Regions from separate parts of the Permianibacter fluminis genome, predicted to be linked through region 4. Evidence: predicted binding sites of a transcription regulator. Region 4 holds the regulator's gene; each other region holds the start of a gene.
The links. Region 4 encodes FliA, which starts transcription of late flagellar genes. Its sites were predicted from a motif close to CTAAAGTTTNNNNNNNNNNNGCCGNTAA; they were not measured.

Region 1: HPT27_RS00940 (methyl-accepting chemotaxis protein) is a predicted target of FliA. The motif match lies at 3,629-3,656, and genes of this name have one in related genera.
Region 2: HPT27_RS09375 (motility protein A) is a predicted target of FliA. The motif match lies at 4,433-4,460, and genes of this name have one in related genera.
Region 3: HPT27_RS08540 (methyl-accepting chemotaxis protein) is a predicted target of FliA. The motif match lies at 3,032-3,059, and genes of this name have one in related genera.

Annotation. Positions count from the first base shown of each region.
Region 1 is NZ_JABMEG010000001.1:202,750-210,313, reverse strand. Features, by position in the region: gene HPT27_RS00950 (M4 family metallopeptidase) at 1-2,043, shown strand, start outside; gene HPT27_RS00945 (GGDEF domain-containing protein) at 2,248-3,444, shown strand; gene HPT27_RS00940 (methyl-accepting chemotaxis protein) at 3,735-5,363, shown strand; gene HPT27_RS00935 (PilZ domain-containing protein) at 5,451-5,804, opposite strand; gene HPT27_RS00930 (DUF1631 family protein) at 5,801-7,552, opposite strand.
Region 2 is NZ_JABMEG010000001.1:2,151,840-2,159,403, forward strand. Features, by position in the region: gene pheT (phenylalanine--tRNA ligase subunit beta) at 1-462, shown strand, start outside; gene ihfA (integration host factor subunit alpha) at 501-803, shown strand; gene HPT27_RS09355 (MerR family transcriptional regulator) at 781-1,134, shown strand; tRNA gene HPT27_RS09360 (tRNA-Pro) at 1,349-1,425, shown strand; gene HPT27_RS09365 (substrate-binding periplasmic protein) at 1,672-2,307, shown strand; gene HPT27_RS09370 (OmpA/MotB family protein) at 2,507-3,295, opposite strand; gene HPT27_RS09375 (motility protein A) at 3,433-4,284, opposite strand; gene HPT27_RS09380 (hypothetical protein) at 4,751-4,975, shown strand; gene HPT27_RS09385 (PLP-dependent cysteine synthase family protein) at 4,972-6,063, shown strand; gene HPT27_RS09390 (sodium-dependent bicarbonate transport family permease) at 6,396-7,367, opposite strand; gene HPT27_RS09395 (LysR family transcriptional regulator) at 7,477-7,564, shown strand, end outside.
Region 3 is NZ_JABMEG010000001.1:1,984,015-1,991,578, reverse strand. Features, by position in the region: gene HPT27_RS08545 (TonB-dependent receptor domain-containing protein) at 1-689, shown strand, start outside; gene HPT27_RS08540 (methyl-accepting chemotaxis protein) at 843-2,984, opposite strand; gene mazG (nucleoside triphosphate pyrophosphohydrolase) at 3,217-4,080, opposite strand; gene relA (GTP diphosphokinase) at 4,098-6,320, opposite strand; gene HPT27_RS08525 (DUF2185 domain-containing protein) at 6,687-7,034, opposite strand; gene rlmD (23S rRNA (uracil(1939)-C(5))-methyltransferase RlmD) at 7,423-7,564, opposite strand, start outside.
Region 4 is NZ_JABMEG010000001.1:3,075,464-3,083,027, reverse strand. Features, by position in the region: gene flhA (flagellar biosynthesis protein FlhA) at 1-615, shown strand, start outside; gene flhF (flagellar biosynthesis protein FlhF) at 656-2,308, shown strand; gene HPT27_RS13390 (MinD/ParA family protein) at 2,349-3,194, shown strand; gene HPT27_RS13385 (RNA polymerase sigma factor FliA) at 3,224-3,925, shown strand; gene cheY (chemotaxis response regulator CheY) at 3,992-4,363, shown strand; gene HPT27_RS13375 (protein phosphatase CheZ) at 4,409-5,164, shown strand; gene HPT27_RS13370 (chemotaxis protein CheA) at 5,437-7,564, shown strand, end outside.

The DNA of each region.
Region 1 (7,564 bases), 2.9 Mb from region 4:
GGCGCGGAATACACCGCGACCCGCGACAAGAACGGTATTTTCACTTTCGTCTCCGGCACCGTGTACCAAAACCTCGGTCGCGACGTGACCAGCGTGACGCCGCGGCTTGATGGCAAGGCTGTCAGCCTCCGCGCCAAACAAGCCTTTTTCGGTCTGAAGCCGCAAGTTGGTGGTCGCAATGCCTTGAAGCAAGCGCAAGTGCTGCCGGCGGTTGAGCACGAGAAAGCACCGGAACTGATGATTTTCCAGGGCGATGACGGCCGCGCCAGCCTGGCCTATCGGGTGACGTTCTTCAGCAAAGGCAAAAAAGGCCAGCTGCCGAAACAACCGGTGATGTTCATCGATGCCAACACTGGCAAAGTGCTGTTCCAGTACGACAACCTGCAAACCGAAGAAGCCGGTTCCGGCCCCGGCGGCAACGCCCGCATGGGTCAGATCGAGCACAGCACCAGCGGTACCGGTTTGGCCGGCGCCACCATGGTCACCAAAAGCGGTAGCACCTGCTCGATGAGCAATACCGCGACCCGGGTGATGAACGCCAACAACGGCACCAGCACCAGCAGCACCACGCCGGTATCGTTTTCCTGCACCACGACCGCCAACCGTTTCGTCGAAGCCACCGTCAACGGCGGCTACGGCGTGCTGAACGACATCCTGTTCAACGGCGCCAAAACCGTTGAGATGTACAAGACCTGGTTCAACGTCGCGCCGCATCCGCATTGCTCGGGTACGCTGCGTCAGTACGGTCACTACGACAGCGGCCTCGACAACGCGTTCTGGTCGAATTGCACCATGGCCTATGGCGATGGCAGCAGCTTCCACCCGCTGGTCTCGATGGATGTGGTCGGTCACGAAATTTCGCACGGTGTTACCGAAGCGCGCTCGAATCTCGCCTACAGCGGGCAGTCGGGTGGCTTGAACGAATCGTTCTCGGACATCGCCGGCATGGCGGCGATTTACTACGTTGGCGGCAACGTCGACTGGAAAATCGGTTCGATGATCAAGAAGACTTCGGGTCAAATGCGCTGCATGGATGATCCGACTTGCGATGGCCGCTCCATCAAGAACGTGGCCAATTACACCAGCGGCATGGACGTGCACTACAGCTCGGGCGTGTACAACCACGCGTTCTACCGGCTGGCCACCACGGCGGGCTGGAACGTCAAGAAAGCCTTCGAAGTCTATTACCGCGCCAACAACAACTACTGGACTTCCAGCAGCACCTTCCAGCAGGCCGGTGATGGCGTCTGCAAAGCGGCGATCGATCTGGGCTATTCGGCCACGGACGTCAAAGCCTCACTGACGGCGGTCGGTGTTACCGGCACCGCGTGCGGCGGTGGCGGTGGCGGGACGACCACCACGCTGAGCAACGGCGTTGCGCTCGGTAGCCAGGGTGCAGCGGCCGGTTCGGGCCTGAACTACAAGATTGACGTGCCGGCTGGCGCCAGCAATCTGAAGTTCGTCACCACCGGTGGCAGCGGCGATGCCGATCTGTACGTCAAGTTTGGTAGCGCGCCGACCTCGTCGTCGAATGACTGCAAGTCGGAAGGTAGCACCAGTGCCGAGAGCTGCACGATTGCCGCGCCGTCGACCGGCACTTACTACGCTCTGCTGAGCGCCTACTCGACGTTTTCGGGCGTCACCATCACCGCGTCGTACAGCACCGGCGGTGGCGGCGGTGGCAGCAGCGAAGTCGAGCCGAATGACAGCACGGCAGCGGCCAACAGCGTCAGCACCAGCGGCACGACGATGAGCGGCAACATGGGCAGCAGCACTGACAGCGATTACTTCAAAGTCACGCTGCCGGCCGGCGCCACGCTGACCGCGACGCTGACACCGAACACCAGCTCGGACTACGATCTGTACATCTACAACAGCAGTGGTACCCAGGTCGCCGCCAGTGAAAATGGCAGCGGTGCGGTCGATACCGCCAGCAACACCAACAGCACCACGGCGGCCTCGGTTCGTTACGTCCGGGTCAAGTACTACAGCGGTGGCACTGGCGCCACCAATGGCAAGTACACCGTGAAGCTGACCTGGTAAGCCGCCACCGCAGCTTTACCAAGAAGGACTTTACAAAGTCGTACCAAAACGCCCACCACCTGGTGGGCGTTTTGCTTTTCAAGGCACCACTCACTTTGTGTCCTTGTGCAGCGGATTTGTCGAATTTTGTACAGCCATGTTGACGGTGGCGGCACTCGGGTATGCTCTGCGGCAATTATGTGAACTGAATCACGTTGTCGGCTCATGGATCTCAGTGCTCGTGCGGTTCTGATTTTGGCGGCAGCCGTCGTGACCACGGCCGCAACGGTCATGCTCTATGTCCGAGCCAGTCGGCGCGTGTACCCCGGTTTTGGTTTCTGGACACTGGCGATGCTGGCTTATCTTGCCGGCCTGGCCGTGTTTGCCTTGAAAGATGTCTGGAGTCTGGCCCGGCCGCTGGCCAGCCAACTGCTGGTGGCGGCGCCATTTTTGATTGCGCTGGGGTTTCGCCGGTTTTATCAGCAGCAATTGCGCCTGTCATTGCGCTGGGATGTCAGTCTGCTGGCGCTCAGTTTGCTGACCCTGTTGCTGCTGCCGGTGTTGACCACGACGGCCGGTCAGCAGGTTGGCGTGTTCTCGCTGTTGTATGCCGCAGCCCATCTGTATCTGCTGGCACTGCTGATGTGGCTGCGCGACGGCCGTCGCAACGCCACGCTGCGCGCTTACGCGCTGGTGCTGCTCGGCGTGGCGGCCTTGTTCACCTACCGCGCCTTTGTCAGTTTCTTTCTGGAGCCGGGCCACGAGATTTTTTTTGAAGATGCCTCGGCGCTGCTGCGCATGGCCTGGAATGCCGTCGCGGTGGTGTTGACGCTGTGCCTGTTTCTCGTGCTGACCTTTGAGCGCACCGAGCAGGAGCTGGTCCGGACCCAGCAGCAACTGCGCCAGCTGGCGCAATTTGATTCCCTGACTGGCGCGGCCAGTCGCAGCCATTTTCTGGCCTTGGCCTGGCAAGCGGTGCAAACCAGTGCCCGGCAAGCTGCCGCGACTTTGGTGATGTTCGATCTCGATCACTTCAAACGCATCAATGACAACCACGGTCACGCCAGCGGTGATCAGGCGCTGCAGCAACTGGCGATGACCGTGCAGGCCAACCTGCGTGCCGGTGATGTGTTCGGCCGACTCGGTGGCGACGAGTTTGCCCTGTTGCTGCCGGCGACAACACCGGCGGCAGCGACCAGTGTCTGTCAGCGCATTGCCGAGCGCCTGAAAGCGGTGCCACAAACCGACAACGCCACGACCCTGACGCTGAGCATGGGCGCGGTCACAGTGACACCGCCGGAAACCATCGAGCGGGCGCTGGCCCGGGCCGATGCGGCGCTTTATCGCGCCAAGCGCGAGGGCCGTGATCGGCTGATCATCGATGACGCCGCTGCCAGCGCCGGGCTGTACGCTTCGGATTGATGATTCATCGCGGTCGAGTGCTCCTGGCATCGCCGTTCGCACCGAGCCCGTCATCGAGGCCGTCACCGAGCCCATCATCCAGCCGCCACCCGCTGCCATCCATCCACTTCAATCTGCCGGGCGCCGAGACCGTTGATTCAAGGCGGCAAGATTTTGCCGCCCGCGCAGGCTATCCCGTTCGCCATTCAAGTCAGCCGGCACGGCGCCGATAGCCTGTCAACAGCGCTCGCGGAAAAGACTGCTAGTGTTAAGCGGCCGACAGAGGCCCAGTTCGGCGGCGGAGAAAAACAATGAGCATGCGCAATTATTCGGTCGGCCAACGCAATGTGGTCGGCTTTGGTCTGTTGACGGCAGCGATGGTGTTGCTCGGCATCGTGGCCCTGGTCCAGATGAGCAAAATCCAGGATGCCTTGGTCGAGACGCGCGATGTCTGGCTGCTGGGCACCAAGGCGCTCGGCGAGATTCAGTCCGTACACGCGCAATCCAGAGCCGACGAGCTGCGCGCACTGCTGTCCAGCGCGGTCAGTGATCAGCAGCACCAGCGCGATGAGGTCAACCAGATCCGGACCAGTCTGCGGCAACCGGAAAAAGCCTACGACGACACCATCATCGATGACGTCGATCGGCGCAATTTCGATGAGTACCGGCGTCTGGCGCAAAGCTATCAAACGAGTGCCGATGCGGTTTTTACCGCGATCTCCGGTGGCCAGCACGAAGCGGCGCTGAGCAAGGGCCTTGGCGATTCGGAGCAAGCATATACGGCGCTGGCCAAGCATCTGGCGATGATGGTCGATTACAACAGCGATGGCGCCAAGGCGGCCGGCATTGCCGCCGATGACACGGCCAGCGCCGCGCGCTGGACGGTCATCGTGCTGCTGGTGTCGGCACTGATTTTCACCGTGCTGACCGCCAAATTGCTCAGCAGCAGTGTGACCGGTCCGCTGGATCTGGTGGTGAAAGCGGCCGAACGCGTGGCCGACGGCGATTTGACTCACAGCATCGGCGTCGATGGCAACGACGAGCTGACCCGGGTGCAATCAGCATTGCAACGCATGCAGGCCAGCCTGCGTGAAACCATGCAGCAGATTCAGGGCTCGGCGGTGCAACTGGCCTCGGCCGCAGAAGAGTTGCATGCGGTGACCGATGGCGCCAGCAAAGGCATTCAGCGCCAGAATGATGAAATTCAAATGGCGGCCACGGCCGTGACCGAAATGTCGGCAGCGGTGGATGAGGTGGCGCGCAATGCCAACCACACCTCCGATACCTCGCGGGCAACCGAAGGCACCGCGGCCGCGGGACGCAAACAGGTACGCGATACCGCGCAGGCGATTGATCAGCTCGCCGGCAACGTGGTCCAGACCAGTGAATCGATCAAGACGCTGGCGCAGCAGGCCAGTGATATCGGCCGGGTGCTCGATGTCATTCGCGGCATTGCCGATCAAACCAACCTGCTGGCGCTGAACGCCGCCATCGAAGCGGCGCGCGCCGGCGAGCAGGGCCGCGGTTTTTCAGTGGTGGCCGATGAAGTGCGCGCGCTGGCCCAGCGCACGCAAGCCTCGACCCGGGAAATCGAGCAGATGATTGCCAGCATCCAGCAAGGCACCCAGGGTGCGGTCGGGGCAATGGAACAAAGCAACGAGCAGGCCCAGCGCAGCCGCGCGCTGGCCGAATCGGCCGATGACGCGCTGGAAGAAATCACCAAGATGGTCAGCCGGATCAATGAAATGAATTTGACCATCGCGGCGGCGGCCGAAGAGCAGGCGCAAGTGGCGCGCGAGGTCGACAAAAACCTGATCGCGATCCGCGACATCGCCAGCCAGACCGCCACCGGCGCCGAAGAAACCTCGGCCGCCAGCAATGAGCTGGCGCGTCTGGCCAGTTCGCTGAATGCGATGGTCAGCCGGTTCCGACTGCGCTGATCGGGCGTGATAAACCGCGTGCGCCTTGCGGTCCGTTGCCAATAAAAAACCGGCTATTGCCGGTTTTTTATTGGCGTCTCGGCCAGTTTAGCGAAAGCGCGTCTGCCAAGCCTGAAAGTCGCTGCCCTGCGCGGCCATCACGACAAAGCCGACCGAATAGTTGCCGCCTTCACGCGCTTGGCACCAGCGCACTTCAGCGGTCAGCAAATAGGGTTGGCTGCCATCACGCAATTCAATCAGCACATCCAGCAGCAGCCCGGGCGTCAGTTCGACATTGCTGAGGGCGTTGAACCCGCTGCTGGAAATGTCGTGGGTATTGGCATGCAGCACCGCGGTCGTGGCCACCGAGGTTGGCACCTGACGCAGGATCTGGATATGCACCGGCTCGGCGCTGGCGAGTCGATTTTCCTGTCGCTGTTCCTGTTCCGGTTTGTTGCTCATGAGCCGTCCTCGTCACTCAAGAATTGCCGGCGCTCGCTGACCAGATTCTGCAAGGTGTTGTCGAGCGCCGAGCCGGATTCAACCACCCGGAAACCGTCGACCAGCACCAATTGAATCAAGGCGTCTATGTCATGCTCGGCCACTTTCTGGCCCTGCCGGTCGACAAACAGATAATGCTGATCGCTGGCCCGTATCATGGCCAGATAGCAGGCGCGGAAATGCTCTTGGTCGCGGCGCAATTCGACCAGCGCACCACTGCGTAACGTGGCGATCAGGGCGCGGGCCTTTTCCTGTTGGGTGGCCAGCAGCGCAGCCTGTTCAGCCTGTCGCCGTTCTTCCGCGATTCGTTCGGCCCGTTCGGCCGCTTCGGCTTGCTGGCGTTTGGCAAATTCAGCGGCCCGCACCGCTTCTCGCTGTCGCATCGCCTGTTCAGCGGCTGCTTGCTGCTGTTGCTCGGCCTGTTCGCGCTGACGGGCCTGGGTATCGCTGGCGGAACTGAGCAGCGCTTTCAAAAGATGTGGCAGTTGCGGCAGCAGGGCCTGAACCGGATCACGGTCCGGCAGGACCCGGGCTTTGTCTTCCTGCATCAGCGCGTGCAGTTCATTGGGTGAAAACGCCGCGACCCGGCTGCCGGCAAAATCGGCCAGCAAAACGTAATTGCCTTCATCGAGATGGTTGGCGACCCGGACCCGCAACCAGTCGTTACCGCGTTTGAGCAGCAGGCTCTCGCCCCGATCCGGCACCGCGCCCCGATTGCTTGCCGCACTGCTGGCGGCCGCGACATCATCCGGCTCGTCGAGTAATTCACCCAATGGCAGGCCGGCATCCGGCAGGTTGCGCGCCCGCGCCGCCAGCAACGCGGCAAAGGTTTCCGGAAAGCGCTGACCCTGCTCGCTGGTGCGGGTCTGGGCCACGGCTTCGCGGATGCGCCGCATCAACCCCGGCAATTCGGTCTTGACCGCCTTGCCGAGCTCGTCCGGGCTGGCCTCGCTGGCGAACCGGACCATGGCCTGAATGTCGGCGATCGCCTGTTGCCAGAGTGGATGCTGCATGCCGACTTTCAGGTGCAGCAGCTGCAGGTATTTGCGCCAGGTTTCGTCGAGAAAATTGACCACGCTGGCAGGCACCGGCTGGCCCCAGACGGCTTGCCGGATAGCCCGACTGGTGTCGGCCTGGGCATGCAGTGTGCGCCGGCTCTGATCTTCCTGTTCCAGCAGCCGGTGATCGCTGTGCCTTTGCTGGTCGTGCACGTTACGCAGCAGGGCATACAGCGACTTCAGCAGCGGCAACAGATTGTCCGGGCCGGCACCGGCAATGGCCTGTTCCGCCAGATTGTTGAGTCGGCTGTGCAGGCGTTGCGGAAACTGGGCACTGGCCGGGTGGGCGGACAGGCTGTAGCTGCGGCCGGTCAGTAGCAGCTGGTGCAACAGCCGGCGCAGCGGCTGGCGGGGCGAATGCCAGAACTGCCAGTCGGTGAGGCTGGCGGTGGCGACGGTGAACCAGAACGGCCGCATCGCCTGCAGATAGGTGGCGTCCAGTTCATCGCTGTCGCCGACCTGCACCGCCAGCGCGGCGGCCAGCAGCAGCACCGCGTCGCTGCGGGTCTTGGCCGGGTGCAGTGCCCGCACCAGCGCGGCCGGCTCGGCAAAAACCTCGGCGGCCAGCAGCTCGCGCCAGTTGGCAGGGGGAAATTCCCGGTTCAGCGCCGCCAGGCGGTCGAACAGGGCATCACTGGCCGCTATGGGCATGGGTCTCAGTTT
Region 2 (7,564 bases), 920 kb from region 4:
GCCCTGCATCCGGGCCAGACCGCCGAGGTGGTGGTCGATGGCAAGGCCATCGGCCTGCTTGGCGCGCTGCACCCCGAGAAGGTCAAGGAGCTGGATCTGCCGACCGATGTGTTCGTGTTCGAACTGGCACTTGTGTCACTGTCTGAGGGCGTGGTGCCGCGTTACCGTGAGCTGTCGCGCTTCCCGGGCGTTGGTCGTGACCTGGCTTTGGTGGTCGATGAAAGTCTGCCCGTCGAGGCCTTGTTGCAAGTCGTTCGCGACCAGGCCGGCGAAAGCCTGGAAGAGCTCAGGGTGTTTGACATCTATCGCGGCAAAGGTATTGATTTGGGTAGAAAATCTGTTGCCGTGGGCTTGATCTTCCGGCACCCATCGCGCACTCTTACTGACTCAGATGTCGCTACCCTGATGGATGCCATCCTGGCAGGCCTGAAAGCGCAGTGCGGCGCCCAGTTGCGCGAATAAGCGCCGTTGCACAAGTAAGTACAAGAGAGCCCAGCCTCATGGCACTGACCAAGGCAGAGATGGCCGAGCGGTTGTATGAAGAGCTCGGCCTGAACAAGCGGGAAGCCAAGGAGCTCGTCGAAGCCTTCTTCGAAGAGCTGCGAGGGGCGCTTGAGCGCGGTGAGCAGGTCAAACTCTCCGGCTTCGGCAACTTTGAATTGCGCGACAAGAACCAGCGGCCGGGGCGTAACCCCAAGACTGGTCGGGAAATCCCGATCAGCGCCCGCCGGGTGGTCACTTTCCGGCCGGGCCAAAAGCTCAAGGCCCGAGTAGAAGCGTATGCTGGAAGCGAGCAACAATAACGAATTCCTGCCCATCCCGGCCAAGCGCTACTTCACCATCGGTGAGGTCGCTGAGCTGTGCCTGGTCAAGCCGCACGTGCTCCGCTACTGGGAGCAGGAATTCCCCCAGCTGTCACCGGTCAAGCGCCGCGGCAACCGCCGTTATTACCAGCGCGAAGACGTCGTGCTCATCCGGCAAATCCGTTCGCTGCTCTACGAGCAGGGCTACACCATCGGCGGTGCCCGCCAGCAACTGACCAATGAAAAAGCCGGCGACGACAAACCCGAAGCTGACACCATCCAGCGGGTGATCGAAGATCTCGAACAGTTGCTGATCATCCTGAAGAAATAACACTTTTGATCCCCCTCCTTCCCAAGGAGGGGCTAGGGGTGGTTGCGGAGGTCGAAGCCGCGGTCATCGATTCATCCCGAATTGCTCACAAAACCACCGATCTTCCCACGCTCACCGCCGTACTTCCAATCCATCCCAATCCCAAGCTGACCAACCCCAACAAATCCGCTATCATGCGCGTCCGCTTTTGCGCCCTCCGGGCGTAACGGCGATTCGGGGTGTAGCGCAGCCTGGTAGCGCACTTGCATGGGGTGCAAGTGGTCGTGGGTTCGAATCCCGCCACCCCGACCAACTCCAACAAAAGCCGACGTCACTGTCGGCTTTTGCTTTTTCTGCGCCAGCCATTCGGTATTGCTGGGCAGTTCACCGCGGTGTTCTGCGCTACATTAGTCTCCATGCACTGCGCAAATGTTGGCGCTGTCTGTGGGCAGCAGGTGAGGTTTGGCGTTGAGTCGGCTTGCGATCGTATTGCTGGTTTTACTGTCTCCGATGGTTGCTGGGGCGGCCGAGAAGGAATCGTGCGGGGCGCCGCTGCGGGTGATTCGCAATCATGATTCCGTGCCGGACGAGGACGATCTGTTTTTGATGCGGGTAGCAGACAAGGCGCGTTGCCAGATTGAGGTCATCCTGTCCAATCATCGGGTGACGTTGCCGCGACGGATGGAGATGCTGCGCAACGGCGAGATTGATCTTGTGATCGGTGCGAGCAAGGTGCCTGAGCGGGAAGCGTTCGGCTATTTTTCCTTGCCGTACCGGACGGAGCGAATCCGGGTTTGGGCGCGGGTGGCGGACAAGACGCGGGTACAGGGTAAAACCGCACCGCAATTGATCGACGAGGGCTGGCGGTTGATTGGCCCGGGTCAAGGCTGGTTTGGCACGTATTACGAAGGACTGCAGAAACAGCCGAACAAGGTGATCGAATTCAAGCAGTTCAGTCAGGGCGTACGCTTGCTGGTCGGCAAGCGCGGCGATTTGCTATTGGGTGATGAAGTGTGGCCGTCACGGCTGGAGGCGGCGGACCAGCAGGCGCTGTATCAGTTGCCGGATTTGTTGCATGAAGACCCGGTTTACATCCTGTATTCGCGCAAGACCGTTGATGAGTCCGTGGTGGCACGGATGGATGTCGCCATCAAGGCCTTGGGCATTATGCCAGCAACGTCAATAGAACCTTGAATCGAACTGTATTGATCCAAGTACATTAAATTAGCGCCCTCCCGCTCAAAACTCATTTCAAGCAACGCCTGCTTGTACGTCCCACCACTTGGTTATTGCTGTCAAAGAAAGCCGTACATTTTGCACTGTCCTGTCCTGTCCTGTCCTGTCCCGACCTGACCTGACCTGACCTGACCTGACCTGACCTGACCTGCCCCGCTCAGCGAGTCGCAACCTGCACCGGACTCGATTCGTTCTGCCGTATCAGCAAGCTCACCCGCCGGTTTTGTGCGCGACCAGCCTCGTCGGCGTTGCTGGCGACGGGGGCAGTATCGGCGACACTGACGGCACGCAGACGGGCGCCGGGAATGCCATGGTCGGCGAAGAATTGCAGCACGTTCGTGGCGCGCGCAGCGGCGAGCTCCCAATTGGAGTGAAAGCGCGGCGTGTCGATGGGTTGATTGTCGGTGTGGCCTTCGATGTAAATGGTGCCGTGCGTTTTGCCAAGCAGTGGCACCAGCCGGTTCAGCAAGGACTGGCCCTCCGGCAACAGTTCGGCGGCGGCGCTGGTGAACAGTACCCGATCGCGAATTTGCAGTTCGGTGTAATCATCATGGGCCTTGATGGCGATTTGATCCCCCCAATTCTGTTCAGCCAACAACCGGGTCAGGGATTCCGGCAGGCTTTCCGATGAGCTGGTTGGCCGCGTTGCCGGCAACACGGCGATGGCGGCATCGGTGGCGGGCGCAGTCAGCGCGCTGATTTGTTCAGTAAGCGCGCTGACGGATTGCTGGCTTTGTTGCAGCTCCTTTTTCTGCTGCTGGTTCTCGGCGACTTGCTGTTCCAGTTTCAGTTGCGCCAATACGGTCAGCACGATGAACAGCGTGGCGATCAGCGCGAACACATCCAGATAGGACAGCACCCAGTTTTCTTCCGGCTCTTCGCTGTGCTCGATGGCATAGAGCTGGTGCAGGGCGGAGAGGTGGGCGAATTTATGACCATCGTTCATGTTGGTGTGCTCATTTCGAAATCAATTCGGGCTGGGCGTGCAAAACAAACGTTCAGCTCACTGATGTCGGTTAAGGCGGGTGATTCGACACGGAAATCACCCCCTTCCGGCCTCCCCCTTCGCAGGGGGCGTCAGTGTTAAATCAAAGCGCCCGCTTGTCGGGTGCGAACGCGGTTGGCGGGAGCCTCATTGAAATCCGGTTCGTCAGCTTCCAGCGGCGGTGCATCGAGTTCGTTGTCGTAGTGATAGATAAACGATTGCAAAGTTTCGCGCAGCACGGCCGGGCTGCGCCGTTGCGACAGCAGCGAAATGCCTTCCATCACCATGGTCATCAGCATCACCCTCTGTTCGGTGTGCCGCTCCAGTTTGATTGCGACCGGTTTGAACACCAGATTGGCGAGCAGCAAACCATAGAACGTGGTGATCAGGGCCAGCGCCATGTTGGCGCCGATCTCCATCAGATTGCGGTCAGCCATGATCTGCAGCATGTTGATAAGGCCCAGCAGCGTGCCGACCATGCCGAACGCTGGCGCGAATGCGGCCATCGAGCGAAAAATCTGCGCCTCGGCGCGCTCTTTGGCTTTTAGGCGGGCGATACGCCATTGCAGCAGCGTCATCACATCTTCCGGCGGGGCCTTGTCGAGCAGCAGTTGCACGCCGGTGCGCAGGAAGCCGTTGCGGCTGTGCTGCAAACGGTTTTCCACTTCGCGGGCATCGCCACGGTTCCAGTGCTTGGCCATTTCGACCAGTTCGTCGATGGCGCGCCCGGGCGCGAGTTTTTCTTCGTGCATGGCCCGACGCAGCGACAGCAGCACGCGGCGCACTTCCGCCATTGGGTAGGAAACCAGAGTGGCAGCGATAGTGCCGCCGATTACCACCAGCAAGCTGGCGCCGTCGAAATAGGCGCGGGCATCGTGCGCGGTCAGCGCAATGACCAGCCCGATCAGAATCAGGCCGAGGCCGAATCCGAGCAGAGTCGACAAATTCATGCGGTTCTCCCTGTCTGGCGCGACGGCTCGACTGCGCGGTGTAGCAATGACGGCGGCCGTTCAAGCGTGATGGCGAAACGGCTGCTGTTGCCAATCCAGTGACGGACACGTGCCGGCAACTCCCTGCGCCGCACACGGGGCTGACAGGGTATCGGCCGCGCCGAGCAAAACTGTTGTCCAGCGGTCGGCGGGCGTTGCTACTGGAGCAATAACGGGACCAGCTCGCACTTGGCGCGTTCATGCCGTTAAGGCATTGATTTGGTTTGACTCCTGCGCTGACGCGGCGACCGTACCGGCAAGCTTTTGCCGACCGGCAAGCCGTTTGCGTGGAACTCAGGCCAGCCCGTTGCCGCGATAATTGGTACGAAGGCGAAGGATTTGACCGGGAATATGATCCGGATCAGCCCCGGAATCGCCGGCATTGCCTACAGTCAACGTCAGAGTCGTCCTCTTTGGAGTTGCTGCCATGCCAGATCGCAATCAGCGCATCGAATACCTGATCAAACGCCGTGACGAATTGCAAAAGCGTATCGCGGCCATCAAGGCCGATTACAGCAAGGGCTTGTCGGCCGATTTTGGTGAGCAGGCCATTGAATTGGAGAATGCCGAGGTGCAGGCCGAGATCACCCGGGTCGCGGTTGAAGAGCTGGACAAAATCGAGCGTGAACTGAGCCAGCTGGGGGTGGCGTGAGGGCCGCGCAGCGACTCTGGGTGGCGCAAGCGATCGAGCGCATCGAGGCGGACTTTCAACGCTCCGCCGATACCCATTTGATCCCGCTGCCGTTGCCCGGTTTTCCCAGCATTGATTTGTACTTCAAGGACGAATCGACTCATCCGAGTGGTTCATTGAAGCATCGGCTGGCGCGGTCGCTGCTGCTGTTTGGTTTGTGCAACGGCGACATCCACGCCGACACCACCTTGGTTGAAGCCTCTAGCGGCAACACCGCCGTTTCGGAGGCGTATTTTGCCCGGCTGTTGGGTTTGCCGTTTGTCGCGGTGATGCCGCGAACCACCTCGCCCGAAAAAGTGCGGGCGATTCATTTCTATGGTGGCAGCTGTCATTTTGTCGAGTCGCCGGCGCAGGTCTATGCCGACGCCACCCGCATTGCCAGCGAGCGCAAAGGCCACTATCTGGATCAATTCAGCAACGCCGAACGGGTGACCGATTGGCGCAGCAACAACAATATCGCCGAAGCCATTTTTCAGCAGATGCAGCGCGAGCCGCACCCGTTGCCGCGCTGGCTGGTGTGCAGTGCCGGCACGGGAGGTACCTCCGCCACGCTCGGTCGCTACCTGCGTTACCGCCGGCACGACACCGAACTTTGCGTCGCCGATCCGGAGCACTCGGTGTTTTATGCGTGCTGGCAGCAGCAACGCCGCACGCTGACCTGCACCGAACCTTCACGCATCGAGGGCATTGGTCGGCCGCGCTGTGAGCCTTCGTTTATGCCGCAGCTCATCGACCACATGGTGAAAGTGCCGGACGCTGCCAGCGTCGCGGCGGTGCGTGAGCTGGAGCGGCTGCTGGATCGGCGCGTCGGTGGCTCGACCGGCACCCAATTCATTGCTGCACTGGAGCTGATGCAGCAGATGCGCGCACGCGGCGAAACCGGCTCGGTAGTGACGCTGATCTGCGACAGCGGCGAGCGCTACGCGCATACGCTGTTCAACGATGACTGGGTGCACCAGCAAGCATTTGATTTGCCGCATTGGTGCCAGCGCATTGGTCAGTTGCTGGCGGGCGATGCGGCGCCGTTGTTGGCGCCGAGAGGTGATTAGCAATGTAGCCAGGGCTTTACGCGTTACAGATCGGGTTGTGTATTGCTCCCCTCCTTGTCAAGGAGGGGCTGGGGGTGGTTCAACTCAGCGCACTTGGCGGTCCGTTGTACGACCCGATTAGTTCATGTCCGCAAAGTGTCCAATGCTCCCAGTACTCGGACATCATTTGCGATCTTCACTCAACCACCCCTAACCCCGCCCAGCCAATCCCAGAGGGCTTGGCGCTTCGCAGGCGCTCAGTGCATCTGCACTGAGCTTCACCCTGCTTCGCCCTTGACAAGGAGGGGGATCAGACAGGCAATCATTACACTGTTTTTGTTTGAGTTGCCGCTTCAGCCCAACACTGCACTCGCCATGCCGTAATACAGCGGTATGCCAATCAGGATATTGAACGGAAAGGTCACGCCGAGTGACATGCCAAGAAACACCGCCGGGCTCGCTTCCGGAATCGCATCGCGCACGACTGCCGGCACCACGATGTAGGAAGCGCTGGCAGCGAGCACGGCGAGCAGGGTGGCATCGCCGATGCTCATGCCGGTCGCCCAGGCAAAACCAATCGCGAGCAGCGCGTGCAGCATGGGCGCGACAACCGCGTAAATCAGCAGCCATGGTGATTGTTTGCGCGCGTTCGGCAGGTGCTGCGCTACTTGCCAGCCCATGTCGAGCAGGAAAATCGCCAGCAGGCCTTTGAACAACCATTTGATCAGCGGCAGCAGCGGTTCGGCGCCAGTCGGGCCAACCACGAAACCAATCACCAGGCTGCCGAGCAGAATCACCTGACCGCCATCGGTCAGGCATTCGCGCAACATGCCGAGTGGCGTATGCGCATGCGCGGCACTCGCTTCACTGTGGCCGAGCTGGTGCCGCGTCCGGGTTGCCAGCCACAGACCCATGATCACCGCCGGGGTTTCCATCACCACCAACGCCACCGTCATGTGACCGCCGAACGGTACGCCGGCATAGCCGAGGAATTGGTTGGCGGTGATGAAGGTCACTGCGCTCACCGAGCCATAGGTCGCGGCAAGTGCAGCCGCGTTGTACGGGTCGGTCAGACGCTTGACGATCTGGTGCGCGAGCAGGGGAATGGCAAAGGCCAGCAGCATGGCGCCGGCCAGCGTCACCAGCACCGGCTTGCTGAGCCCGGCCTCGGCGAGCGCAATGCCGCCTTTCAGGCCGATGGCCATCAGCAGGTAGATGGACAGGAAGCGGACGATGGCCGAGGGCACGTCCAGTTTCGAACCGACCACCCCGGCCAACAGGCCGAGGACAAAGAACAGAATGACGGGGTCGAGCAGGGCAGACATGACGGTCTCCGTTGACGGGGCAAACGGGGCGGCATGGTACGGACGCGGTCAAATAAGTAAAAATCGATTATTCTTATTTAATCAATAGTGAATAGGTTATGGATAAGCGATGAGCCTGCATGTGACCCTGCGCCAACTGGAGCTGTTCAAGGCGGTGGCCGAATACGGCGGCATCAGCGAGGCGGCGCGCAGGCTGC
Region 3 (7,564 bases), 1.1 Mb from region 4:
ATATTCTGGATCTGTGCTTCAGCCGCGGTCTGTATTGCGATCGTATCCATCGCGATGCGTTCGGCAGCTGGTCGGAAGGCAATTCCCAGATCGATGATCCAACCTCCAACGTCGGCGCGCTCGATGTCGAAGGTATCGACTGGAATATCCGCTACCTGTTCGATGAAACCGCGTTCGGTCGATTCAAGTTCAATCTGGATGCGACCTATTTCATCAAGTACGACAAGGAAGCGGTAGCAGGTGTCGCCGAATCGCTGGTCGAAAATGCCGGCTTGTTCGTGGACCAGTCGCGCGGCGGTGATGGCCATTTTGGTCGGGTGCGGGCCTTGGCAACGCTGGATTGGAGCCTGGGTGACTGGGACGCCAGCTGGACCATGCGCTACATCCATTCGGTTCGTGAAAGCGGCGTTCAGGCCGACGAATGCCTGAGCAATACCGCACCAGCCGATTGGGCCACCGATTGCCCGAACGCCGATCCGTCTGACCGGGTGGTGCCGGCTTATCTCTATCACGACCTGCAAGTGTCGTGGGCGGCCTCAGCGCTGGCAACCCGGTTCAGTCTCGGCGTCGAAAACCTGACCGACAAGCAACCACCGCGGCTGTACACCGGCTTCGAAGGTGATACCGATTTCCGCACCTACGATAACAAAGGCCGCTTCCTGTACCTGCGGGCAACCACCACGTTCTGAGTCGGAATCCGCTGTTCAGTCCGTGAAGGAAAAAGGGGCCACTGCGGTGGCCCCTTTTTTCTGCTGTCATTTCTCTTCAATGCGTTGGCCTGCAGTCGCAGTTGCTGATCCTGATGCTGCCGCCAACGCACCGACCATGCCCCAATGCTGCGCCTACAGCCGGAACTGTCCCACCAACTGCTGCAGGCGATCCGCCAGTGATTTCAGTTGGCTGCCAGTGCCGGCGTTATCGTGGGCGCCGCGCGCCAGCATTTCCGCAACATCGCGAATCGAGGTGATGTTACGGGTCAGCTCTTCGGTAACCATGGTCTGCTCTTCCACCGCGGTGGCAATCTGCGTGTTCATGTCGCTGATCGTGGTGATGGCGGTGGTGATGGTTTGCAGCGACAGGCCGGCCCGGTCGGCCTGACTCACGGCGTCTTCAGCGCGACCCCGGCTGGTGGTCATCGCCGCAACAGCGCGCTCGGTGCTGGCCTGAATCGCACCAATCATGTTCTGGATTTCCTGAGTGGAGGTGTGCGTGCGCTGGGCCAGATTACGCACTTCGTCGGCGACCACGGCAAAACCGCGCCCCTGCTCGCCGGCGCGCGCCGCTTCGATGGCGGCATTGAGCGCCAGCAGATTGGTTTGCTCGGCGATTCCGCGAATGACATCGAGAATATTGCCGATTTGCGCGCTGTCATCGGCCAATTGCCGGATCACCTGTGCCGCTGACTGGACATCGGTTGCCAATGCCTGGATCGCGCCAACGGTGCTGTTGACTTCTTTCTGACCGCCGCGCGATTCGTTGCTGGCCGAGTCAGCCGCCGTAGCGGCCTGATTGGCGCCGCCGGCAACTTCCTGAATGGCACTCGACATTTCCGTGACCGCAGTTGCCACCATGTCGATATCGGTTTGCTGGGCGGCGATTTCCTGCGAGGTTTTCTCCGACAGCTGCGCCGTCATTGCCGCCGCCTGATTGACCTCGGCCGAACACTCGGCAATGGCCTTCATCATATTCTGCAGCCGGGTCAAAAACTCATTGAATGCCGACGCCAGCTGACCAATCTCGTCTTCACTGGCGACCGGCAGGCGCCGGGTCAGATCGCCACCGCCTTTGGCGATTTCCTGCAGTGTCTCGGTGACGCCCTTGATTGGCCGCGCCAATGCCCGCGCCGTCATCGCGACCAGGAACAGCGCCACGGCCGCCACCGCCAGCGCAATCACCAATTGGATCACGGTCGCCGAATCATTGGCGCTGTTCAGTTCGGCATTGAGTTTTTCCGCTTCCGCCATCACCACCGGCGTCGGTACCCGGATCAGCATCTGCCACTGGCTGTGGCCGTCGGCCAGCGGTAACGGAATCATGGCCTCGACATCATCACCGTCGTTGAAGCGGACATCGATCTGGCTCTGGCTCAAGCGTGATTGCGCGCCACCCGCCCAGGGCTCGCTGAGTGCGCTGAGTTTCTTGCCGATGTTGTCGGCATTGCCGCTGTCGGCCACGACCACACCAATGCTCGACAACAGCATGGTCCGGCCGGCGCCGCCATACATGGCGCTGTTGGCACTGTTTGCCATCTCTTTCAACGCCACCAGCGAGTAATCGATGCCGGCAACGCCAACCGCTTTGCCGGCGCGCAGAATCGGCACGGTTGCCGAGCTCATCAGCGTCGGCACACCATCGACATCATCGACATAAGGTTCAACGAAGCAGCCGGTTTTTTCCTTGAGTGCGCAAGTTACCCAGAGATTACCGGGCAGGCCGTTGTCGCCGAGCGCGGTGTCGTTCAGATCTTCTTCCGTCATCGCCTCCGGCACGATCTCGCCAGCCTGGTTGTAGGCCCAGTAAATCGACACCCGGCCGGCTTCATTGCTGGCCAATTCTGCTCGCCCGCCGAACTGGCTGTCGCGGCCATCGAAACCATTTGGCTCAAACACCAGCCACACGCCCAGCGCCTTCGGCATGGCCCGTTGCAATTGCTCGGTCAGTTTCATGATCTGTTCACGGCCGGCGGCCGGGCTGATCAGATTGCCGCGCACATCGTCACCAATCGAGGCAGCCGCCACGCCGACCGCGCGCGAAAAATGGTAGGCATCTTCCAACTGGCGGATCATGTCGTGTCCGGACTTGTCAGCCGCCAGGCTCAGTTGCTGACGCGCCGCCGACTGGCTCAGCTCGCTGGTGCGGTCGCGGACCAGATCCTGCGCTTTGCCGGAGGCCCAGAGCCCGGCCAGCAGCATCACCAGCAACGCCGCCAACAAGCCGATGCCGTTGAGCACCAGCAACTTCTTTTCTATCGATCGGAACTGCATTGCCACTGCCTCGCGTCACGCTGCCAATAACCATAAGTGTAGTGGGCGTATCGGCGGCTGGCGGGCAGACTTGAGCGAAAGCGGCTGCAACGGCATCAGCTACAGCAGCAACAGCCGAGTTGGCACAAAGGCCATCGACAAAAGATTGGCGCGAACGCCATGAGCGCCACGGACGGCAGCGGTGACAGCGGTCTTGCGGGTTTGAAACCCACAGCCCGGTCTGCGGCTGAATTTATGGCTTGGTCGATAACTTGGTCTGCGGACTGCCCTGCAAATCGACCTGCAACTTGGCTTGCTGCCAGAGCTGTTCCAAGCGGTCTGGCCCCAAATCGGCGACAGCCTCGCCTTGTTGACGCGCCAATTGTTCGACCAATCGAAACCGGCGACTGAACTTGTCGGTCGCCCGGCGCAGCGCCGCTTCACTGTTCAGCTGCAGATGCCGCGACAGATTGACGCAGGTGAACAGCAGATCGCCAAATTCGTCTTCCATCGCGTCAGCGTCGCCGGCGGCCCGGGCCGCCGCCAATTCGTCCAATTCTTCATGCAGCTTGCTGACCACGGCATCGGCGTCCGGCCAATCGAAGCCGGCGCTGGCGGCCCGCTTCTGGATTTTCTGTGACCGCGCCAAGGCCGGCAGCGCCAAGGGCACATCATCGAGCAGGCTTGGCTCGGTGCCGGAACCGGTCTGTTTGCTGGCGCGTTCTTCGGCCTTGCGCTGCTCCCATTGCCGATGCAGCTCAGCATGGGAAACGTATTGCCCGTCGGCGAACACATGTGGATGCCGGCGCAGCAATTTGTCCGACATGGCCTGCGCCACGTCAGCAAAACCAAACCGCCCCTGCTCGCTGGCCATCTGGCAATAGAACACCACCTGGAACAACAGATCGCCGAGCTCGCCTTTCAGCTCGGTGAAATCTTCGCGGGCAATCGCGTCAGCCACTTCGTAGGCTTCTTCCAGCGTGTAAGGCGCGATGGTGGCAAAGGTCTGCTCACGATCCCAGGGACAGCCCTTATCGGGATCACGCAGCGTCGCCATCAGTTGCAGCAGCTGGCTTAGCGCCGCTTCGGCGGTCTTTGTTTTGCTTTCTTCAGTCATCGCGCAATCGCTCTTGCTCAGCCATCATTGCGTCGGCGCACCGACAGCACGCTCGGCAGCTTGGCAATCTGTGACACCAGTCGACCGAGCGCATCGGCATCGCGCACTTCCACTTCCAGACCAATGCTGGTGATGCCGGTGCGTTTGTTGACGTGGGTGGTCAGGCCGACCACGTTGATTTTTTCGTTGGCGACCAGCGACGTCACATCGCGCAGCAAGCCTTGCCGATCGGTGGCCTCAATCGCCAAATCCACCTGATACAGCGCCGAGGCATCGCTCTGCCACTGGACATCGACCACCCGCTCCTGTCGATCCTCACGCGCGCGCAGCATGTGAGCACAATCGGCCCGGTGAATGGCAATGCCGCGGCCTTGAGTGATGTAACCGAGAATGGCGTCACCGGGCACCGGCCGGCAGCAGCCGGCCGAATGGGTCATCAGATTGCCGATTCCCTGCACTGAAATTGCACCGCTGGCCTCCCGCTCGCTCGGCGCCCGCACCACCGGCTTGATTTCGGTGCTTGGTTCGGCCTGCGGCATATGCAGCGCCAGCAGCGAATTGATCGCCTGCACCACCCCAATTTCGCCAGCACCGATATTGCCGTACAAATCCTCGACGCTGTGCAAATTGAACCGCTCGGCCAGCGGCAACAGCTCGGCTTTCGACAGGCCGTGTCGCGCCAGCTCCTTGTCCAGCAACTCGCGACCTTCGGCAATATTCTGCTCGCGATTCTGCTGGCGGAAATAGGTCTGGATTTTCAGCCGTGCCCGCTGTGAATGGACATAGCCCAGATGCGGATTGAGCCAGTCGCGCGACGGCACGCCCTCCTTCGCGGTCAGGATCTGCACTTGCTCGCCGGTTTGCAGCACATAAGTCAGCGGAACAATGCGGCCGTTGACCTTGGCGCCGCGACAGCGATGGCCGACCGAGGTGTGCACATGATAGGCAAAATCGATCGGCGTTGAGCCCGCCGGCAAATCGACAATGCTGCCATCCGGGGTGAACACATACACCCGATCCTCGACGACTTCGTGACGAAACTCTTCCAGCAGCGCATTCGAATCGGCGACTTCTTCCTGCCACTCGACCAATTGCCGCAGCCAGGCGATCTTGCCTTCGTGCCCGGCGTCGGCACCAGCCGCCGCCCCTTCCTTGTAACGCCAGTGCGCGGCGACACCAAGCTCCGACTCCTGATGCATCTGGAAGGTACGGATCTGCACCTCCAGCGCCTTGCCTTCCGGACCAATCACCGCCGTGTGCAGCGAGCGATAGCCGTTCTCTTTCGGCGTGGCAATGTAATCGTCGAACTCTTTCGGAATGTGTTGCCAGAGCGAATGCACGATACCGAGAGTGGCATAGCAATCGCGAATTTCCGGCACCAACACCCGTACGGCGCGGACGTCATAAATCTCGTCGAAGCCGACGCCCTTGCGCTCCATCTTGCGCCAGATGGAATAGATATGTTTGACCCGACCGCTGACCTCGCCCTTGATGCCGGACTTTTCCAGCTCGCTTTCAATCCGCTTGATGACGTCGCGAATGTATTGCTCGCGCGCCAGCCGTTTCTCGTGCAACTGCCCGGCAATGCCCTTGTACTGCTGTGGCTGCAAATAGCGGAACGCCAGATCTTCCAATTCCCACTTCAGCTGGCCAATGCCCAACCGGTTGGCCAGCGGCGCAAACACCTCGCGGGTTTCTTCGGCGATGCGGCGCTGAGTGCTCTCGTCCTTTTCCTTGACCGCACGCAGCAGATAAATCCGCTCGGCCAGTTTAATCAGCACGATGCGGGTGTCATCGACCATTGCAATCAGCATTTTGCGCAGATTGTCGCCCTGCGATGCCGACAGCTTGTTGCCTTGTTTGCTGGCCTGCAGGCTGCGGATGGCATCCATCCGCAACGCCCCGCGCGCCAGCTTGGCCACTTCCTTGCCAAGCTTGTCCTCGACCGTTTCCAGTTTCAGATCGCCGGCTTGCAGGCTCGGATAGATCAGCGCCGCGGTCAGCGTCTGGGTATCCAAATTCAGCCCGGCGAGAATTTCCGCCATCGCCAAGCCCTGCTCGAAACAGGAAATGCCGAGCTCGGTCAGGCAATCCCAATGCTGCTCGATCACCAGATCCAGCGCGGTTTCGAGCTGCTTCATTTGCTCGGGTTCGCGCTGAACGTTGATTCGGTTGAGCCATGAGCTCAGATCGATGGCGCCATCGGGGGTGAGGGGGAATTCTTCGCGGACTTTGACCATTTATTGGCTTTCCGTTATTCGGTTTTCATAGCGAGACGCGGCATGCTTCCGTTCGTCCTGAGCTTGTCGAAGGATGAACGGCTGCTGTGGATCGTCTTACGCTCGCGTTCGAAAACCGACCGACAATTCGAGGGCCGAGAGTGCCGGGTCTCGCCCCGGCGGGCGAGTAACTTTCTTTGACGCAAAGAAAGTTACCAAAGAAACATGCCCGGCTCCGAGCCGTGCTACGCACGGTTCCCTGCGCTGCTCAAGGTCTGGTGGCGGCTGCGGAACTCGCGCTACGCGCTCAGACAGTCCTCGCCGACAACTCCACCAGACCTCTCCGCTGCTCGGCTCGTCGAACGGGCGAGAGTCAAAAAACTAAATCTACCTATTCTCCACATTCCAATCGCTTACTGGTTGAAACTGGTCGCTTCCTTCGCTCTTTTCAAAAGCACAGCCTATAGGAGAATCAAGAAGGCTAATTATGCTCTGATCATAGTTGGCAATTGTATTGACATCATAAATTTCAATGTTGTCGGGATTATCTACGTACTCATCAGATTCAAATCCTGACATGAAACGCCAACCGCTATCGAGTCTGTTATCGGGAGACTCCCTATACATGAAACGAACAGGGTGTCCATCGACGGTAATCATGTCTGAAGCAAAGCAAGCACCATAACCTTGGACAATAGGGCGTATGAGATCTTTAGTTAGCTTGTATTTTTTCATTATTTTTATCTGCAATTCCGCTCGAACGAAGTAACAAAGCAAGCTAGAACCGGGGCCCCAATCGCGCCAGCCGCTGGGCACGTGACAGTGGCCGGGTGCGCCGGCACGGATAGCCGGCGCAGCACTGATAAGGCAGGAAGCCGCATCAGTGCGTGCCCGTAGCCAATGGCACGTGAACAGCGGGCGGACTCACCGAAGCAACCCAACCACTACTGGCGCGTCTGGGGCGTGTTTCTTTGCTCACTTTCTTTGCACGAGCAAAGAAAGTTAGGCGCCCGCCGGTGCGCGAACCGGCAAACCTGCCGACTATTCTGCTGTCGAAACAGCTAGAGAGGATTTCCCGGCAACACCCCCACCCTAGCCCTCCCCCTTACAGGGGAGGGAACAATCAAACCAAATCAAACACCGCTATCGACTCGACATGCGTCGTATGCGGAAACATATCCATCACACCGGCTTTGGCCAGCTTGTAACCGAGCTTGGTCAACTCACCGGCATCACGCGCCAGCGTTGCCGGATTGCATGAAACG
Region 4 (7,564 bases):
ACGCATCTGTCGCAGATTCTGCAAACCCATGCCTCGGAATTGCTCGGCCATGAAGAAGTCGAGCAGCTGTTGAAGCAGCTGGCGAAATCGGCGCCGAAACTCGTTGAGCAACTGACGCCGCAGGCGCTGCCGCTGTCGATTGTCGTGCGCGTGCTGCAGAACCTGCTGCGCGAACAGGTACCGATCCGCGATTTGCGCACCATCGCCGAAACACTGATCGAACATGCCGGCCGCACCCAGGATACGGTCGCGTTGACCGGCGCCTGCCGAGTCGCGCTGGCTCGGCTGATCGTGCAGAACATCAACGGTTTGGCGGCGGAATTGCCGGTGATTACGCTGGAGCCGTCACTGGAGCAATTGCTGCAGAAATCACTGCAGATTGCTGGCGATGAAGGTGCCATCGAGCCGGGTCTCGCCGAACGGTTGCAGCGATCCCTGCTTGATGCCGGTCAGCGTCAGGAGATGTCCGGGCAACCCTCGGTATTGCTGACTTCGCCCGGTTTGCGGCCAACACTGGCGCGCTTTGCCCGCTTTGTCAGTCCCGGCATGCACGTGCTGTCGTATCAAGAAATTCCGGAAAACAAGCAAGTGAAAATTGTCGCGACAGTGGGCTGACGCCCGCCGTTTGCCATAGTGTTTAATGGAGTACAGGAACATGCAAATTCGCCGCTTTTTTGCCAAAGACATGCGCAATGCGCTGGCTGAAGTCAGCCGCGAGCTGGGCCCGGATGCGGCGATTTTGTCGAGCCGCCGGATTGGCGGTGGCGTCGAGTTGCTGGCCGCCATTGATTACGACCCGTCGGTGTTGAGCACAGCGGTTCCGCGCAGCGTTGATGCGCGCAATAGCGCGTCCTCTGATGGGGCATCTGAAACGATGACCGAATCCCTTGCGCCGGCCGCAGCAAAGCGTGCGCCAGCCGCTGACAAGGCACAAGCGACCAGCAAGAAGACACCATTTGAAGCCTTTCTTGAGTTGGCAGAGCGGCAATCCGCGCAAGCATCGGACGATGCTCACGCCGCCGAAGTTGCCGTGCCGCCGCGCGAGCGTAGCCGCACCGAACGCAATCGCCAACTGCCGGCAAAAGATGCCGGTCGGAAATTTCAGTCTGCACCGGCAGGCCAGACCAAGACCGCTGCCAGTCGGCGTATGACCCGGTTCGACGCTGACCACGAAGCGATGGTTGCCCGCGCTGCGACGTCTGCCGAAAAAGCGCGCCGCCCGGACGGTGCTGACACTGATCAGATGCCAAACGCGCCACGCAGCCAGCAAGCCGGCCTTCAGCACAATGAGCGTCAAGACTTGCAGGCCGATTGGCCGGGTCCAAATGCCGCGCCGGCAGGCTTGCGTGATCTGCAGGAAGAAGTCCGGCAGTTGCGCGGTTTGATGCAGGAGCAATTGCAGGGTCTCGCTTGGCGCGATTTGAAGCAGCGGCAGCCGCTGCGCGCGATGCTGACCAAACGGTTGGCCGCGCTGGAGCTGTCACCGCGGCTGCGCGAGGTGTATGCCAGTGCCGAAGGCCGTGATGTCGAACAGGCGTTGGCAACGGCCTATGCGGCGATCGCCCGCGATATCGTCAACAGCGATGACGCCATGCTCGATCAAGGCGGCATTTATGCCTTTGTTGGTGCCACCGGCGTTGGCAAGACCACGACCATTGCCAAACTGGCAGCGCGATTTGCCCTGCGTCACGGCGCCGGCAGCGTTGCCCTGATTAGCACCGACAGTTTCCGTATTGCCGGTCACGATCAGCTGGCGACCTATGCACGATTGATTGGCTGCGCGGTGCGCACCGCCGACAGTGCCGCCAGTTTGCAAAGCGCGCTCGACAGTTTTGTCGACCGCCGGCTGATCCTGATCGACACCGCCGGCATGAGCCAGCGCGATGCCCGACTGGCCGAGCAACTGGCCGCACTGGCCAGCGCCCGTTACCCGGTCAAACAGGTTCTGGTGCTGTCGGCGACCGCACAACGGGCGATTTTGCAGGAAAGCGTCAAGCAATTCGGTCAGCGCCGTGTGCATGGCGCAATCTTGACTAAACTGGATGAAACCACGTCGCTGGGTGCGGTCCTGACGGTACTGCTGGAGAGCCGGCTGCCGCTGATGGCGAGCTGTGACGGCCAGCGGGTGCCGGAGGATCTGCGGTCCTTGCGCGGTGCCCAACTGGTCGACCGGGCGCTGAAGCTGGCCGAACAATTCCGCGACGGCCCGGACGAATGGCTGATGGCGCAAGAACTTCCGGTCGGCCGGGGGTTGGCGGCTCAGGTGGCGGCCAACCCAGCCAAGGTGACCGCCCATGCTGGCATTTGATTTCAAACAGGGCCTGGACCAGGCCTCGGGGTTACGGCGGATGATACAGGCACGGCCGGTCAAGGTGATTTCGGTTACCGGCGGAAAGGGCGGCGTCGGCAAGACCAGCGTCACGGTCAATCTGGCGGTCGCGCTGGCCGAGCAGGGCCATGCGGTCATGGTGCTGGATGCTGACCTCGGTCTGGCCAACATCGACGTGATGCTCGGTTTGCATGCCGGCCGCAATCTGTCTCATGTGATCAGCGGCGAATGCGACATTCCGGACATCCTGCTCGATGGCCCCGGTGGCATCAAGATTGTGCCGGCTTCCAGTGGCACCCAGGCCATGGCGCAGCTGAGCCCGGCCGAACACGCCGGACTGATTCGGGCGTTTAGCCAAATCGGCCACCAGATTGATTATTTGTTGATCGATACCGCGGCCGGCATTTCCGACACCGTGATCAGTTTTACCCAGGCTTCGCAGGATGTCTTGTTCGTGGTCTGTGACGAGCCGACCTCGCTGACCGACGCCTATGCGCTGATGAAGATCCTGAACCGCGACCACAAAATGGCGCGGTTCCGTCTGCTCGCCAACATGGTCCGCAGTCCGCAGGAAGGTCGCGATCTGTACGCCAAGCTGACCCGGGTCACCGACAAGTATCTGGATGTGACGCTCGATTACATCGGCGCCATTCCGTTTGACGAAAACGTGCGCAAGGCCATCCGCAAACAGCGACCGGTGGTCGATGCGTTTCCGCGTTCGCCGGCGGCGCTGGCCTACCGGCAACTGGTCAAGAAAGTGGAAAGCTGGCCCCTGCCGCAAACGCCCGGTGGCCACATCGAATTTTTCATGGAGCGCCTGGTGCAGATGTCCAACCAGGCGGCACTGTCAGAAACGGGTAGCTGATGTACGCACCAGCCCACTATGCGAAGGCCATGTACGAAACTGCCCAATCCCCCGAGGAATTGCTTAACCAGTACGCGCCACTGGTCAAACGCATTGCCCACCATTTGCTGGCTCGCTTGCCGGCAAATGTGCAACTCGACGACCTGATGCAGGCCGGCATGATCGGCTTGCTGGAGGCGTCGCGCAAATACGATTTCAGCAAGGGCGCCAGCTTTGAGACCTTTGTTGGCATCCGCATCCGTGGCGCCATGCTGGACGAGGTGCGTCGCAACGACTGGCTGCCGCGCTCGGTCCATCGCAATGGCCGGCGCATTGCCGAGGCCACCAAGGCGGTTGAGCAGCGGCTTGGCCGGGATGCGCGCGATGCCGAAATCGCCGCGGAAATGCAGATCAGCCTGCACGAATTTCAACAGCTGCTGGCCGACAGCAGCGGCGGGGCGGTCTATGGTTTTGATGATGTCGGCCTGACTGACGATTTATTGGCGCAGCAGGAAGGGGTTCATCTCGCCGGTCCGCAGGAAGGGGTTCATGACGAGGCGTTCCGCAAGGATTTGGCCGCTGCCATCAGCCAGCTGCCGGAGCGGGAGAGACTGGTACTCGCGCTATACTATGATGAGGAAATGAACCTGAAGGAAATCGGGGCCGTCTTGGGGGTCAGCGAGTCGCGGGTCTGCCAGATCAGCAACCAGGCCATGGCCCGGCTGCGTGGCAAATTGCGTGACTGGAACTGACGCCAAGTCGTATCAGCATAAGAATTTTCAGTATTTGAGGGCAGATTAATGGCGTATGACAAAAACATGAAGATTCTCATCGTCGACGATTTCTCGACCATGAGACGCATCATCAAGAACCTGTTGCGCGATCTGGGGTTCACCAATACCTCGGAAGCCGATGATGGTGCTACCGCACTGCCGATGCTGCAGAACGGTAACTTCGACTTTCTGATCACCGACTGGAATATGCCGGGCATGCAGGGCATTGATTTGCTCAAGACTGTCCGCGCCGATCCCAATCTCAATACCTTGCCGGTGTTGATGGTGACCGCTGAAGCCAAGCGTGAACAAATCGTCGAAGCGGCGCAGTCGGGCGTCAATGGTTACATCGTCAAACCGTTTACCGCCCAAACCCTGGAAGAAAAGATCAACAAGATTTTCGAGCGGATTGGCTAAGCCCGGCGGGGCACGGCAGCAGTGGCTGAGCCCGGGAGCAGTGGCATGGACACCGACAATAATGAGCAGTGGAGCCAGAAAGTGTTAGGACAAGCCAAAGAGCTGGTGCAATTGCTGGAGTCGGGCCAACACGATGCCGCCCAGTCATTGCTCGACCAGATGCGCGGTGAACGGGACGTCAATCTGTTTTCGGAAATCGGCAAGCTGACCCGGCAATTGCACGAAGCGCTGATCAGCTTTCAGCTCGACAACAAGATCACCAGTTTTGCCGCTCACGACATCCCGGATGCCCGTGAGCGGCTCAACTATGTGATCACGATGACCGAGCAGGCGGCCAACCGCACCATGGATGGCCTCGAGCGTTGCATGCCGCTGGTGACTCAGCTCAATCATCAAGCCAGCGAATTTCGCGGCAAGATGCAGAAGCTGCTGCGCCGGGAAATGCAGCCCGGTGAATTCCGCATTCTGTGTGACGATCTGGTCGCGCATTTCGAAGGCACGGAAAAGCAGTTAAGCGATGTCCAGCACACGCTCAATGACGTGATGCTGGCGCAGGATTATCAGGATCTGACCGGACAGGTGATCCGGCGCGTGATCAGTCTGGTGCACGACGTCGAAGGCAGTCTGGTCGAGTTGGTCAAGATGTTCGGCAGCATGACCGAAATGGCGTCAGCGGCGAGCGAACCCGGTAAACCGGAAGTGACCAAGGGTGTGGAAGGCCCGATCATAGACAAAACGCGCCAGGATGCTGTGCATGGGCAAGACGATGTCGATGCCCTGTTATCCAGTCTGGGCTTTTAACCTGGAAACGGCGATTGGCGCTCAAAGTGATTGTTAGATGTGCGTCTGACTTTCTGAGTCACGACGATTGCAAATAAGTTTGGAGAGTTGGTCGGTCGCTACACAATGCATAGCGCCTTCCGGACTTGGTGATACAGCGTTGCGGCTTTTTTTGCAAAAGAGTCGCCTCACGAGGAATTCAACCTCGTTGCGGCTTTCGCTTTGTCTCACCGGCGCCGGAAAGCACTCTGCATAGTGTCCAACCACCATTTCCAGGTTACAGGCGGAACACGATGGCCCTTGATGCTGATGAGGAAATTCTCCAGGACTTTCTGGTCGAGGCCGGCGAGATTCTGGAGCTGTTGTCGGAGCAATTGGTCAAGCTGGAGCGCAGTCCGGATGATCTGCCGTTGCTCAATGCGATCTTCCGCGGCTTTCATACGGTCAAAGGTGGCGCCGGGTTTCTGAAACTGACCGCGCTGGTCGAAGTGTGCCACCTCGGCGAAAACATTTTTGACAAGCTACGTAATCAAGAGCTGCGCGCCAACGCCCAGATCATGGACCAGGTGCTGCAGGTACTGGACGTGGTCAACCGCATGTTTGATGAAGTGCGCGGCGGCAATGAACCGGTTCCTGCGGATCCGGCTTTTCTCGAAGCGCTGCACGCCTGTGCCGAAGGCAAAATGACGGCCGAAGCGGCACCGGTCGCGGCGGCTGAGCCTGCACCGGCACCTGCGCCGGTAGCGGCATCAGCTCCGGCACCCGCTGCGGCGGCCAAACCGGCGGCAAGCGGTGACATTACCGACGCCGAATTTGAAAGCCTGCTGGACGAGTTGCAGGGCAGCAAAGCCGCGGCACCGGCAAGCAAGCCGGCGGCAACGGCGCCGGCTGCAAGTGCCGGTTCTGGCGATATTTCGGATCAGGAATTCGACGCGCTGCTCGATTCGCTGCACGGCAAAGGCAAAGCGCCGGTGGTCGCGGCGACAGCGACGCCAGCAACTACATCCGCAACAACATCCGCCGCAAAACCGGCTGCCGGCGGCGACACGATTTCGGACGACGAATTCGACAAGCTGCTTGATCAGCTAGATGCGCAGAAAAAATCTGGCGCGGCACCCGCGGCCCCCGCAGCAAAGCCGGCCGCACCGGCTGCCAAAGCGGCAGACAAACCCGCCAAGGCGAGCGCCGCGAAATCGGCGGATGCTGGCAAGGCCGCTGGCAAAGCCGGCGAGACCATTTCCGATAACGAATTTGATGATTTGCTGGATCAGCTGCACGGCAAAGGCAAAGCGCCGACACCAGTCGCACCCGCTGCGCGGGCACCTGCAGCAACACCAGCTCCGGCACCTGCCGCCGCAGCGGCAACACCCGCCGCTGCCACAGCAACGGCTGCTGCCGGTGCCGCTCCGGCGGCAGCTGGCGAAGCCATGGCGCAAGCGGAGACGACCGTCCGGGTCGATACCAAGCGCCTTGATGACATCATGAATCTGGTCGGCGAGCTTGTGCTGGTGCGCAACCGGTTGCTGACGTTGGCCAATGCGGTTGGCAACGAGGATTTGGGCAAGGCGGTGCAGAATCTGGATGTTGTCACCTCCGATCTGCAAGGCGCCGTGATGCAGACCCGGATGCAGCCGATCAAGAAAGTGTTCGGCCGGTTCCCGCGGGTCGTGCGCGATCTGGCGCGCAGCCTCAAGAAAGAAATCAATCTGGAGTTGATCGGCGAAGAAACCGATCTCGACAAGAACATGGTCGAGGCGCTGGCCGATCCGCTGGTCCACCTGGTTCGCAACGCGGTGGATCACGGCATTGAAATGCCGGATGAGCGCGAAAAATCCGGCAAGGATCGCACCGGCAAGATCATTTTGTCCGCAGCGCAGGAAGGTGATCACATCCTGCTCGAGATCCGCGATGACGGCAAAGGCATGGACCCGGCAATGCTGCGTCGGAAAGCGGTGGAAAAGGGCTTGATGGATCAAGATCAGGCCGAGCGCTTGAGTGATGTCGAAGCGTTCAATCTGATTTTCATGGCGGGCTTTTCCACCAAAGCCGAGGTCTCGGAAATATCCGGTCGCGGTGTCGGCATGGATGTGGTGAAAACCCGCATCTCACAACTCAATGGTTCGGTGTCGGTGTTGTCGGAAGTCGGCAAGGGCAGTCTGATTCAAGTCAAGCTGCCACTGACGCTGGCGATTCTGCCGACCCTGATGGTCAGCGTGCACAAGCAGGTGTTTGCTTTGCCGCTGGCCAGCGTCAACGAAATTTTCCATCTCGATCTGACCAAGACCAACGTGGTTGATGGCCAGTTGACCCTCGTGGTGCGTGGCAAGGCATTGCCCTTGTTCCATCTGGAAGAGTGGCTGGTGCGCGGCGCCGTGCGCAACACCAAACGTCGCGAAGGTTTTGTCGTCATTGCCCAGATCG